Regions from separate parts of the Xanthomonas hawaiiensis genome, predicted to be linked through region 2. Evidence: predicted binding sites of a transcription regulator. Region 2 holds the regulator's gene; each other region holds the start of a gene.
The links. Region 2 encodes FliA, which starts transcription of late flagellar genes. Its sites were predicted from a motif close to TAAAGTTTNNCNNNCNNNGGCCGATAA; they were not measured.

Region 1 (4,276 bases), 660 kb from region 2:
CGCGATCAGGCTGCCAACGATCAGGGTGAGGTTGGTGCGCTGCTGCAGTTGCTCGGCCTCGGCCGCGCGCACGGCCAGCAACTCGCTCTCGGCGCGGCGCACTTCGGCCATGCGGTCGCGCATCGCGTCCATGTAGGCCTTGCCCTTGGAAGCGCGCACCGAGGCGGCCAAGGCCTCCATCGTCGCCTGGCCCTGGTTGACGTTCTTGCGCAGCGCGATCTGCGGATGCACCGCCTGGCTGAGCCATTGCGCCTGGGTCTGCTTCAGCGCGTTCAGACGTTCCTGCTGCTTGGGATTGTCCGCGGTCAGTTCCTGCGCGGTGCGCAGGTGGCTGTCGAAGCTGGCGACGCCGTCGCGGTAGGGTTGCAGGAACGCGTCCTCGCCGGTCAGCGAGAAGCCGCGCGTGCCGGTCTCGATGTTGACCAGGCTGCTGAGCGCAGCATCGACTTCGGCGATCACCTTGTAGGTGTGGGTGTTCCAGTAATTGGCCTGCGACAACGCGGACACGTTGAAGTAGGCCACGCCGGCCAACGCCAGCAGGATGCACAGGACCACGGCGAAACCGCCGTAGAGTTTGGTGGCGATCTTGAGATTCTTCAGCACGGCACTCTCCCGACAATGGGCAGTTGTGACAACGACAGCGACACGGAACTGGCGGCGCGACGGCGCCGCCAGGGAATGGATCAGGCGCGACCCAGCAGCGCTTCGCTGCGGTCGCGATTGCCTGCACCGGGACGGCGCGCGGCAGCGGAGGTGGCACGCGGCGCCCAGCGCGAACCGGCCGCGCGCAGCGGTAACGACGCTTCGCTTTCGTCCAGCGGCTGTGCGGCGCGGCGCGCGGCGGCGGACAACTGGAAGAAGGCCATGCTTTCCTGCAACTGCACGGCCTGCGTGCTCATCGATTCGGCGGTGGCGGCCAGCTCTTCGGAAGCGGTGGCGTTCTGCTGGGTGATCTGGCTCAGCTGCACCACCGCCACGTTGATCTGGGTGACGCCGGAGGACTGCTCCTGCGAGGCGGCAGCGATTTCCTGCACCAGGTCCGAGGTCTTCTTGATGCTCGGTACGATGGTCTCCAGCAATTGCCCGGCGCGCTCGGCCAGTTCCACGCTGGAACCGGCGACCTCGCCGATCTCCTGCGCGGCGACCTGGCTGCGCTCGGCCAGCTTGCGCACTTCCGCGGCGACCACGGCAAAGCCCTTGCCGTGCTCGCCGGCGCGCGCGGCCTCGATCGCCGCATTCAACGCCAACAGGTTGGTCTGGTAGGCGATGTCGTCGATGATGCCGATCTTGTGCGCGATCTGCTTCATCGCCGCCACCGTGGCCACCACCGCCTCGCCACCTTCCAGGGTCTCGCGGGCCGCCTGCGCGGCCATGCCGTCGGTCACCTTGGCGTTGTCGGTGTTCTGCGCGATCGAGGCGGTCATCTGCTCCAGCGAGGCGCTGGTTTCTTCCACACTGGCGGCCTGCTCGGTCGAGGCCTGGCTCAGCGACTGCGCGGTGGCGCTGACTTCCTCCGACGCGCCGGCCAGGCTCTGCGCACTGGCGTTGACCTCGCCCACCACCTGCTGCAGTTTCTCGACCATGCGCTGCATCGCCAGCAGCAACTGCGCGGTCTCGTCGCGGCCGCGCACATCGATCGACATGCTCAGGTCGCCCTCGGACAGCGCATTGGCCACGCTGACCGCCTTGCCGATCGGCCGGGTCACGCTGCGGCTGATGAACACGCCCAGGCCCACGCCGAGCAGCACGCCGCCGATCACGATGGCGAGCATGGTGCGGGTGCTGCTGGCGTAGATCTCGTCGGTGGCGTCGTTGGCCTTGGACGCATTTGCTTCCTTGATCTCGCTCAGCTCCGACATCAGCGCGTCCAGTTCGTCGGAGCTGCTGCGCACGCTCTTGGACAGTTCCGCGAGCTGCGCGTTGCCTTCCGGCAGCGGCTCGCGCATCACCGAGTCGACGAACTGGCCACGTCGCTCCAGGTAGGTCTTCCACACCTGATCGAAGCGGGCCAGCTTGGCCAGCGTATCCGGGTCGTCGAACGACGCCCTGGCCTTGTCCATGTGCTCGACCACCTTGGTGGTGTACTTGTCGAGGCTGGCGACCTGCTTGGCGCGGTCTTCCGCCGTGCTGGCCAACTGCAGGTTGGCGCGCGAGCGGCCGGCGTTGATCAGATTGATGTTGGCCTCTTTCAGATGCGACAGGCCCAGCAGCTCGCGCTCGTACAGCACCGTGGCGTAGTCGTTGATCCGGCCCGAGTTGCGGATGCCGACCCAGCCGATGCAGGCGCCGATCGCTGCCACGATCAGGAATGCCGCCGTCAGCCTGACCCCGATTTTCATATTGCCCAACATGGTGTGTACCCCGATTTGTGTGTGTCCGCCTGCGCCGGGCGATGCATCCGGCGGCGTGTCGCGGCGCCTCGCGGAGCGGTGCCACTCGCTGCGTCGCGAGAGCAACGCTGCGCTGCAACGTCATGCGTGAGGGCTATCGGCGCGATTGAGAGCGCCTTTAAATCGGGCGAAAACTGCAGAATCCCGCATAACGCAGGCGGTTTCGCGACATTCGTGAATGCGCAAAGGTCATTGCGCCGTGGCCCTCGACGCACGGGAGAGAAGGCGCGGGTCGCACGGCGCCGATGTCGCACTTGTTCTGCAACGGCAGATTTCCCCGGTTTTGCACAGAGGCCGAAGTGGGATACCAACCCCTTTAATTTGTAGACAGAATGTGAAAGCAGCGCCGATATGTCACAAGCGCTGTCGCGGAGGGCGGGCACCACGCACCGCCTTCACACCATCGACGGTGCCACGCGCATGCGTCGTTCCGCCGCAGTGCCGCCGCGCAACAGCCGCTGCGCATGCGCCTGCTCCTCGGCCGCCATGTCCTGCAGCGGCTCGAAGCGCTCGCCGACCCAGCTCGCCATCGGCACGCCGTCGCGGTACAGCACGCGCGCGCCCGCTACCCGCGGCACCCGCGTACCGGGCAGCACGCTGCCGAGCAGATTGGCCGGATCGGCGGCGGCCACGCACAGCCAGCTGCCGTCGCCGGGCTGGCGGCGGAGTTGCCGCAGCAGGCCGATCGCCTCGGGCAGGGCGAACTGCTCGCCGGACAGGCCGTCGATGAAGCGCCCACCGCGGATCTCGCCGCGCGCCTCCAGCCGATGGTAGACGCGCAGCAGTTCGCGCCACGGCGGCAGCCACGCCGCCTCGCGCTCGAGCAGGCGCCAGCAGACCACGCCGTAGCGGCGCAGCAGGGTCCGCGCGACGTGCTCGACCGCCTCGCCGCGTGCGGCCGGGTCGTCGGCCTCGGTGTCGGCACGCAGCACCGCCCAGCGTCCGGCGTCCTGGATGCCGCCATACAGCGCCATGCGCGGCCGCCGCCGCGACAGCGCCGAGGGACGCTTCGACGGCGGCACCAGCAGGGCGCGCAGGCCGGCGTAGCTGTCGCAATGGACTCGGCCGGCGGCGACCAGTTCGGCCAGCGCCGCCTCCAGTTCGGTGGACAGCAGGCGCGTGGCCTCGGCGATCTCGTCGAAGAACGAGGCGCCGTGCGCCTCGAGATGGTCGGCGACCTTGCGCGCGCGCGATCCCAGCGCACCGGCTTCCGGCGCTGGCGACAGCCGCGACCAGTGGCCGGCGCTACGCCGCGGCAGCAGCAGGATCGGCGTGCTGCGCAGGGTCGGCGCCGCACCACCGGCACCGGGGCGCAGCCGCGTCCACAGCGTGCGCCCGGCGCTGCAGGCCTCGTCCAGCCACGCCGGGCGATAGTCGCGCAGCCGCGCCGGCAACAGCTCCGCCTCCCACAGCGGCGCCGCGGCCTCCACGCCCTCCAGTTGCGCCAGCACCGCCGCCAGCGCCTCGGCGCCGGCGACCTGCCCTTCCGCATCCAGATGCTGCCAGCGGAACAGGAAACGCGCGTAGTCGCGCGGCGCCACCGGTTCGATCTCGCGGCGCAGGCGGCCGAGGGTATAGCGGTGGATGCGTGCCAGCAGGTGGCGCTCGCACCATTGCTCGCCATCGGCGTCGGCGCTGAAGCGCCCGCCCAGCACATAGCCGTCCTGCTGCAGCGCCAGCAGCCCCGCCTGCACCTCGCGCAACGGCAGGTGCAGCGGCGCCGCCAGCGCGAGCGCGGTGACCGGCCCCAGCCCCGCCAGGCGCCAGCGCAGCAGTTCGCGTACCGCGCTGTCGCGGTCCCAGTCGGCAACCGCATAGCCCTCGGGCACGGCGATGGGCGGCTGCGCGCTGGCCTGCGGGTACAGCGGCGCCACCGCCGCCAGCGC
Region 2 (4,276 bases):
GTTCCGCAACGCCCCGATCAGCGTGCCCATGCCCAGCCCGTTCGCCGCCGCCACGCCGGCACCGGCCGCCGAGGCCGCGCCGGCCTGGCGCGACGACGTGCCCGCGGTGGCGCTGACCCCGGTGGCGAGCCCGGCCCCGGCCGCGCCCGTCGCGACCGCCGATGCCCCGGCCGCTGCCGGAATCCCGGCGGCCGCGGCGCTGGCGGCGGTGCCGACCTTCCCCGCCCCGCAGAACGACGAACAATTGACGCAGCTGCGCGACGAACTGGCGCTGATGCGGCAGATGATCGAGCGCGAGATGAACCGCCTCACCGACGAGCGCCTGCGCGGCTCGCCGGTCCGCGCCCAGGCGCTGGAGCTGATGGACGACTACGGCTTCGACAGCGGCATCACCCGCGACGTGGTCATGCAGATCCCCGCCGACCTGGAGCTGCACCGTGGCCGCGGGCTGATGCTGGGCCTGCTGTCCAAGCGCCTGCCGATCGCCGCGCTGGACCCGCTCGAGGAAGGCGGCGTGATCGCCCTGATCGGCCCGACCGGCGCCGGCAAGACCACCACCATCGCCAAGCTGGCCTCGCGCTTCCTGGAGCGCCATGCCGCCCGCGACGTGGCCCTGGTCACCACCGACACCATCCGCGTCGGCGGCCGCGAACAGCTGCACAGCTACGGCCGCCAGCTCGGCATCGCCGTGCACGAGGCCGACAGCGACGCCGCGCTGCAGCAGCTGCTGGAGCGCCTGGCCGACTACAAGCTGGTGCTGATCGACACCGCCGGCATGGGCCAGCGCGACCGCGCCCTGGCCGCCCAGTTGCACTGGCTGCGCGCCTCGCGTGTGGTCCGGTCCTTGCTGGTACTCCCCGCCAACGCCCATTTCTCCGACCTGGACGAGGTGGTGCGCCGGTTCGCCGGCGCCGACCCACAGGGGGTCATCATGACCAAGTTGGACGAGACCGGGCGGTTCGGCAGTGCCTTGTCGGTGGTCGTGGACCACCGCCTCCCCATCACCTGGGTGACCGATGGACAGCGCGTGCCGGACGACCTGCACCGCGCCAACGCCGCCAGCCTGGTATTGCGCCTTGAAGATTTGCGGCGCGCTGCCGATAAGCCCTGTACTCCGGAGCAGACCCATGCCGTCGCGTGACTACGTCAATCTGACCAATGCCTTCCCCCTGTCGGCGACGCGCAGCGAACCGCTGGGTCCGGTGCGCACCATCGCCGTGACCGGCGGCAAGGGCGGCGTGGGCAAGACCAACATCTCGGTCAACCTGTCCATGGCGCTGGCCGACATGGGCAAGCGCACCCTGCTGCTGGACGCCGACCTGGGCCTGGCCAACGTCGACGTGCTGCTGGGGCTGACCCCCAAGTTCACCGTGGCCGACCTGGTCGCCGGGCGCTGCACCCTGGAAGAGGTGCTGATCGACATGCCCAACGGGCTGATGGTGGTGCCCGCCGCCTCCGGCCGCCGCTACATGGCCGAGCTGCCGCCGGCCCAGCACGTGGGCCTGGTCAACGTGTTCTCCGAGCTGCAGCGCGAGCTGGACATCATGATCGTCGACACCGCCGCCGGCATCACCGACAGCGTGCTGACCTTCTGCCAGGCCGCGCAGGACGCGGTGGTGGTGGTCTGCGACGAGCCGGCCTCGATCACCGACGCCTACGCCCTGATCAAGGTCCTCTCGCGCGAGCGCGGCGTGGACCGGGTGCAGATCGTCGCCAACATGGTCCGCGACCTCAACGAAGGCCGCCTGCTGTACGACAAGCTCAGCCGGGTCTGCGAGAAGTTCCTCGGCGACGTGTCGCTGAACTACCTGGGCTGCGTGCCGCAGGACGACTGGCTGCGCCTGTCGGTGCAGCGCCAGCAGCCGGTGGTCAAGGCCTACCCGTCCAGCCCGTCGGCGCAGGCGATCAGCGAGATCGCCCGGCGCACCGCACGCTGGCAGGCGCCGACCGCCCCGCGCGGCAACGTCGAGTTCTTCGTCGAACGCATCATCCAGCGCGGGGTGGCCGCATGAACGCCGCCGCCCACTACCGCGCCGTCCAGCGCAACAGCGCCAACGACTACATCGCCCAGCACTCGGACCTGGTCCGGCGCATCGCCCACCACCTGGCGGCGCGGCTGCCGGCCAGCGTCGAGATCGACGACCTGATCCAGGCCGGCATGATCGGCCTGATCGAGGCCTCGCGCAGCTACGACGCCGAACAGGGCGCCTCGTTCGAGACCTACGCCTCGATCCGCATCCGCGGCGCGATGATCGACGAGATCCGCCGCGGCGACTGGGTGCCGCGCTCGGTGCACCGCCGCGCCCGCGACGCCGCCTCGGCGATCCGCAAGATCGAACAGAGCACCGGCCGCGCCGCCGCCGCCAACGAAGTGGCCGCGGCGATGGACATGCCGCTTCCCGAATACCTGCGTTTGATGGAAGATGCCGCCCGCGGCCAGGTGCTGAGCCTGGAGTCGCGCATCGAGGACCATGGCGAGCTGGATACCATCGCCAAGGGCGGACCCAATCCGCAGCAGATGCTCGAGCGCAGCGAATTCGGCCGCGAGCTGGGCAAGGCCATCGCGCAGTTGCCCGAACGCGAGCAGTTGGTGCTGTCGCTGTACTACGAGCAGGAATTGAACCTCAAGGAAATCGGCGCGGTGCTCGGGGTCAGCGAGTCGCGCGTGTGTCAGATCCATGGCCAGGCCACGGTACGGTTGCGCGGACGCCTGAAGGCGTTCGAGGTCGCCGATGCCGGTCTGGAAGACGAAGAATAGGAACCCTTAGGAGTCAGTGGTGAACAAGAACATGCGGATTTTGATCGTGGACGATTTCTCGACGATGCGACGCATCGTCAAGAATCTGCTCGGCGATCTGGGCTTCACCAACACCGCCGAGGCCGAAGACGGCAACAGCGCCCTGGCCGCGCTGCGCTCGGCGCCGTTCGAGTTCGTGGTCACCGACTGGAACATGCCGGGCATGACCGGCATCGATCTGCTGCGCAACATCCGCGCCGACGACAAGCTCAAGCACCTGCCGGTGCTGATGGTCACCGCCGAGGCCAAGCGCGAGCAGATCATCGAGGCCGCGCAGTGCGGCGTGAACGGCTACATCATCAAGCCGTTCACCGCGCAGACGCTGCAGGAGAAGCTGGGCAAGATCTTCGAACGCCTGGGAGCGACCGCCTAAATGGAAGCCACCGCCGAACGTACCGCCCTGATCGAACGCCTGCAAGGCGCGCTGGACGCGCTGGAAAACGGCGACGAGGCCGGCTGGCGCAGGGAGATCGACACCCTCGCCGCCTGGCGCACGCGGCCGATGATGCAGGGCCTGAGCCGGCTCGCGCGCGATCTGGGGCAGGCGCTCGGCGAACTGCCGGTGGTGCCCAGCGAGGCCGGCGAGCTGGACGACGCCTGCTCGCGCCTGGACCACGTGGTGGAGATGACCGAACAGGCCAGCCACCGCACCCTGGACCTGGCCGAGGAATGCCGTGCGCTGGCCGACCAGCTCGCCGCCGGCGGCCTCAGCGGCGACCAGGGCGAGATCCTCGACAAGATCCGCCACAACCTCACCGAAATGGCCCTGGCGCAGAGCTTCCAGGACCTGACCGGGCAGATCATCCGCCGCGTCGCCGGCATCGTGCGCCGCGTGCACGAGGGCTTCGGCGCGCTGGGTCTGCCGCCGAAGGAAGAAAACAAGAAGGCCGACGGCAGCCTGGCCGGCCCGGCCCTGCCCGGCCTGGACCGCCACGGCGTGTCGCAGCACGACGCCGACGACCTGCTGTCCGGATTGGGACTGTAATGCCATGAGCGCCGTACCCGACGACATCGCTGCCGACTTCATCATCGAGGCCCAGGAAATCCTGGACCGGCTCGGCGAGCAGTTGGTGTCGCTGGAGCAGGCGCCCGAGGACAGCGGCCAGCTCAACGCCGTGTTCCGCGGCTTCCACACGCTCAAGGGCGGCGCCGGCTTCCTGGCGATCAACGCCATGGTCGAGCTGTGCCACGCCGCGGAGGAAACCCTGGGCATGGCCCGCGCCGGCCAGGCCACCCTGCAGGCGCGGCACTTCGACGCCGCGCAGCAGTCGCTGGACTACCTGCAGTCGATGCTCGACGCCTTCGGCAGCGGCCAGGAGCCGCCGCGCGCGCCGCCCGAGCTGATCGCGCAGTTCGACGCCCACGGCGACGCGGCGCCGGCAGCGGCCAAGAGCGCCGCGCCGGCGCCCGCCGCGGCACCCGCCGCCGTCCCGGCCACCGCCGCGGCCGCGGGGGACCTGATCAGCGACGACGAATTCG
Region 3 (4,276 bases), 2.4 Mb from region 2:
CAGGTGTAGAGCACGCCGCCGATGCCGAAGAACACCAGCAGGGTCTTGCGCCCGATGATGTCCGAGAGCCAGCCGCCCACCGGCTGCATCAGCATCAGCACGATCAGCGCGGCCAGGTTGATGATGGTGCCGGCCATGACGTCGTCGCCGGCGAAGGCGGTCTGGATCATCTTCGGCCCGGTCACCGAGTAGGTGTAGAACGCCACGGTGCCGCCGGCGGTGATCAGGAAGCACAGCAGCAGCGGGCGCCACTGGTGCACGAACAGCTCGCGCAGCGAGCCGGAGGCCGTGTCCTTGCCCTGCTTGGCCGCGGCGATGGACTCGGAGGTCAGCGACTCGTCCATCGTGCGCCGCAGCCAGAACACCACCAGCGCGCCGATGCCGCCCAGGCCGAAGGCCACGCGCCAGCCCCATTCGGAAATCTGGCCCTTGTCGAAGAAGTGCAGCATCCCGAACAGCACCGCCTGCGCCAGCACATGACCACCGACCAGGGTGACGTAGTGGAACGAGGACAGGAAGCCGCGCCGCCCCGGGATCGCCGCCTCGGACATGTAGGTGGCGCTGGTGCCGTACTCGCCACCGGTGGCGAAGCCCTGAAGCAGGCGCGCCAGCAGCAGCACCACCGCCGCGGCGCCGCCGATGCTGGCCACGGTGGGCGTCACCGCGATCAGGAACGAGCACGCCGCCATCACCGACACCGACACCGTCAACGCCATGCGCCGGCCGTAGCGGTCGGCGAAGCGGCCGAAGTACCAGGCGCCGATCGGCCGCATCAGGAAGGTCACCGCGAAGATGGCCCACACGTACAAGGTGGCGTTCTTGTCCTCCTTGGAGAAGAACTGCGACTCGAAGTAGGTGGCGAACACCGAATAGACGTAGACGTCGTACCACTCCACCAGGTTGCCGGCCGAGCCCTTGAGCGTGTTGGACACCGAGCGGCGCAGGCTGCCCGGTGCGGCGGCGGCGGACGAAGAGGTGGATGCACTCATGCGGTGGGCCTCATGGATGGACGTGCGGGAGTATAGGCAGGCGCGTGCGAGGATCCTGTCGCGACGGCGGCCACGCCGGGCGTGCGCACCATCCAGCTCACTGCGCCTGCGGCGCGGCGAAGGCCTTGCTGTACATGCCCGAGCGATCGAAGCAGCAGACCCGCCGCTTGCCCGCGGCGAGCATGTCGCAGGTGCTGGCGATGCGCTTGACCCGCGTCTGCGCCTGCTTGCCCGCGCCGATCCAGAAGATCCAGTCGCGCCGCGCCACCGCGGTCAGCGTGTGCCAGGCCGCGCGTGCGGGCGGATGCGCGGCGAGGGCGCGCGCCAGGTCGTCGGGCACCGCGGGTTCCGGCTCCACCGCCACCGGCGCGATCTCCAGGGTCACCGTGGTGCCGGCGTCGACCGCCGCGGCCGCCCGCAACGCCTCCTCGACCTGCAGCCAGTGGCCGCCACGCCCGTCCGGCTGCAACGTGGCCTGGAACGGGTGTCCGGCGAGCCGGCCCTCCACGCTGGCCAGGCCACGTGTGGGCAGGGCAGCGCTGGCCGCCGCAGGCAGCAGCAGGAAACACCAGGACGCGTCCGGCGGTGCGGCCGGACGCAGCAAGGTCGCCTGGAAGCGGATCGGGTCGGCGGAGCCGGTCATGCGCGGACCATAGCACCGGGCATGGCCTGGCCATGCTGCACCTGCGCGCGGCGGTGGCGCCGCACGACACGGGTCTTGCCGGGCAGCAAACCCAGCGCCCTGCCCGATGCGGGCGCCGCCATCGGCGCTGCAGACAGGCACCGCGTCACGTTCCCCGTACCGCGCCGCAGACACCCGGGCGCCTTCCCTTCAGTTCGACCCGGCATCGCCGCTATCCATGCGCCGGCCCGGGACCAGCGCGATGCGCGCGTCACGCGGGCGCAGGCAACCTGCCTGCCCGTCCGCCGTCACCCACCGTCGATCCCTCTTCCTTCCCCCACTCCCCCGATCCCATGCACGTCCTTTCGCATCTGCGCATCGGCCAGCGCCTCGCGCTCGGCTTCCTCACGATCATCGTGCTGATGGTCCTGCTCACCGTGGTCGGCATCCAGCGCGTCCACAGCATCGACCGGCGGCTCACCGCCATCAACGAAGTCAACAGCGTCAAGCAGCGCTACGCGATCAACTTCCGCGGCAGCGTGCACGACCGCGCCATCGCCCTGCGCGACGTGGTGCTGCTGGACGATGCGGCCAGCCGCCAGGCGACCGAACAGACCATCGACAAGCTGGCCGGCGACTACGCGCGCGCCGCGCAGCCGCTGGACGCCCTGCTCGCCGCCTCCAGCGACGCCCAGGAGAAAGCGATCCTGCAGCGCATCCAGGGCATCGAAGCGCGCACCATGCCGCTGATCGCGCAGGTGCGGCAACTGCGCGATGCCGGCGACAACATGCAGGCGCAGGCGCTGCTGCTGCAGCAGGCGCGCCCGGCCTTCGTCGACTGGCTGGCCAGCATCAACGCCTTCATCGACCTGCAGGAAGCCAAGAACCGCCAGGCCGCCAAGGAGGCGATGGCCACCGCACGCGGCTTCGCCCTGCTGATGGTCGGCTGCACCGTGCTGGCGCTGCTGCTGGGCACGCTGATCGCCCTGCTGCTGACCCGCCGCGTGGTCCGCCCGCTGCGGCAGGCGCTGGGCCTGGCCGAGCGCATCGGCGCCGGCGACCTGAGCAGCCCGGACACCGCCACCACCCACGACGAGGCCGGGCAGTTGCTGCGCGCCATGCAGCAGATGCAGCGGCGCCTGCACGAGGTGATTTCCGCGCAACGCGAGATGGCCGCGCGCCACGACGCCGGCGCCATCAGCTACCGCATGGACGTGCAGCGCTTCCCCGGCGAGTACGGGCGCATGGTCGCCGACACCAATGCCCTGGTCGATGCGCACGTGCAGACCCAGCTGCGCATCACCGAGGTGATGGGCCGCTACGCCATCGGCGACCTCAGCCAGGACATCGCCCAGTACCCCGGCGAGAAGGCCGCGATCACCGCGGCGATGCAGCAGGTCAAGCAGAACCTGCACGCGATCAACGTGCAGATCCAGACCCTGGCCGAAGCCGCCTGCGCCGGCGACTTCGCCCACCGCGGCCAACCGGAGAAGTTCGAGCACGCCTTCCGCACCATGGTCGAGAACCTCGACACCATGATGGCCACCGCCGACGCCAACCTGGCCAAGTTCTCCGCGCTGCTGCGCTGCATCGCCGACGGCGACCTCACCGTGCGCATGAGCGGCAACTTCCATGGCGTGTTCGCCGCCATGCGCGACGACGCCAACAGCACCGTGCACCGCCTCACCGACATCGTCGCGCACATCCAGCGCACCACCAACAGCATCGGCTTCGCCGCCGAGGACATCGCCAGCGGCAACCAGGAACTGGCCAAGCGCAGCGAGCAGCAGGCGGCCAGCCTGGAAGAGACCGCCGCCTCGATGGAAGAGTTGACGTCCACGGTCAAGCAGAACGCCGAGCACGCCCAGCGCGCCAACCAGTTGGCGCTGGGCGCGGCCGGCGTGGCCGGCGAAGGCCGCGACGTGGTCGGCCAGGTGGTGGAGACCATGGATGGCATCCAGGCCGCCTCCCGGCGCATCGCCGACATCATCGCGGTGATCGACGGCATCGCCTTCCAGACCAACATCCTCGCCCTCAACGCCGCGGTGGAAGCCGCGCGCGCCGGCGAGCAGGGCAAGGGCTTCGCGGTAGTGGCCGCGGAAGTCGGCACCCTCGCGCATCGCTCGGCCGGCGCCGCCAAGGAGATCAAGACCCTGATCGACGACTCGGTGCAGCGTGTGGCCCACGGCGCCACGCTGGTGCACCAGGCCGGCGCCACCATGGACCAGGTGGTGGCCAGCGTGCAGCACGTCACCGACCTGATGGGCCAGATCTCCGCCGCCTCGCACGAACAGGCCAACGGCATCGCCCAGGTCAACCAGACCATCGCGCGCATGGACGAGACCACCCAGCAGAACGTGGCGCTGGTCGAAGAAGCCAGCACCGCGGCGCGATCGCTGGAGGAGCAGTCGGCGCAGCTGACCCAGGCGGTGGAAGTGTTCAAGGTCGGCGCCTACGTCTGACCACGCGCGGGCGGCCGCGCCGTGCGCCCAGGCGGGCGACGCGGGGCTGGCCGCCCCCAGCGCGTGAACGCCAGGTGTCGGGTGATGCCGGCCATCGCATCGGTTGTCATGGCCGGAGTCGGCGCAGGCGGTACGATGGCGGCCTCCCACGTTCGCCCCCTCCCCGGAACCGCATGAAGGCTGGCCTCCCCGACGCCGCCGCG

Region 1: PG878_RS13930 (methyl-accepting chemotaxis protein) is a predicted target of FliA. The motif match lies at 2,485-2,511, and genes of this name have one in related genera.
Region 3: PG878_RS00700 (methyl-accepting chemotaxis protein) is a predicted target of FliA. The motif match lies at 1,821-1,847, and genes of this name have one in related genera.

The regions. Positions count from the first base shown of each region.
Region 1 covers NZ_CP115873.1:3,244,716-3,248,991, forward strand. The annotation lists partial or broken gene PG878_RS20855 (CHASE3 domain-containing protein) at 118-603, opposite strand; gene PG878_RS13930 (methyl-accepting chemotaxis protein) at 684-2,351, opposite strand; gene PG878_RS13935 (DEAD/DEAH box helicase) at 2,786-4,276, opposite strand, start outside.
Region 2 covers NZ_CP115873.1:2,582,239-2,586,514, forward strand. The annotation lists gene flhF (flagellar biosynthesis GTPase FlhF) at 1-1,141, shown strand, start outside; gene PG878_RS11150 (MinD/ParA family ATP-binding protein) at 1,128-2,012, shown strand; gene PG878_RS11155 (RNA polymerase sigma factor FliA) at 2,009-2,758, shown strand; gene cheY (chemotaxis response regulator CheY) at 2,778-3,170, shown strand; gene PG878_RS11165 (protein phosphatase CheZ) at 3,171-3,782, shown strand; gene PG878_RS11170 (chemotaxis protein CheA) at 3,787-4,276, shown strand, end outside.
Region 3 covers NZ_CP115873.1:149,592-153,867, reverse strand. The annotation lists gene PG878_RS00710 (MFS transporter) at 1-989, opposite strand, end outside; gene PG878_RS00705 (YdeI/OmpD-associated family protein) at 1,087-1,632, opposite strand; gene PG878_RS00700 (methyl-accepting chemotaxis protein) at 1,965-4,073, shown strand.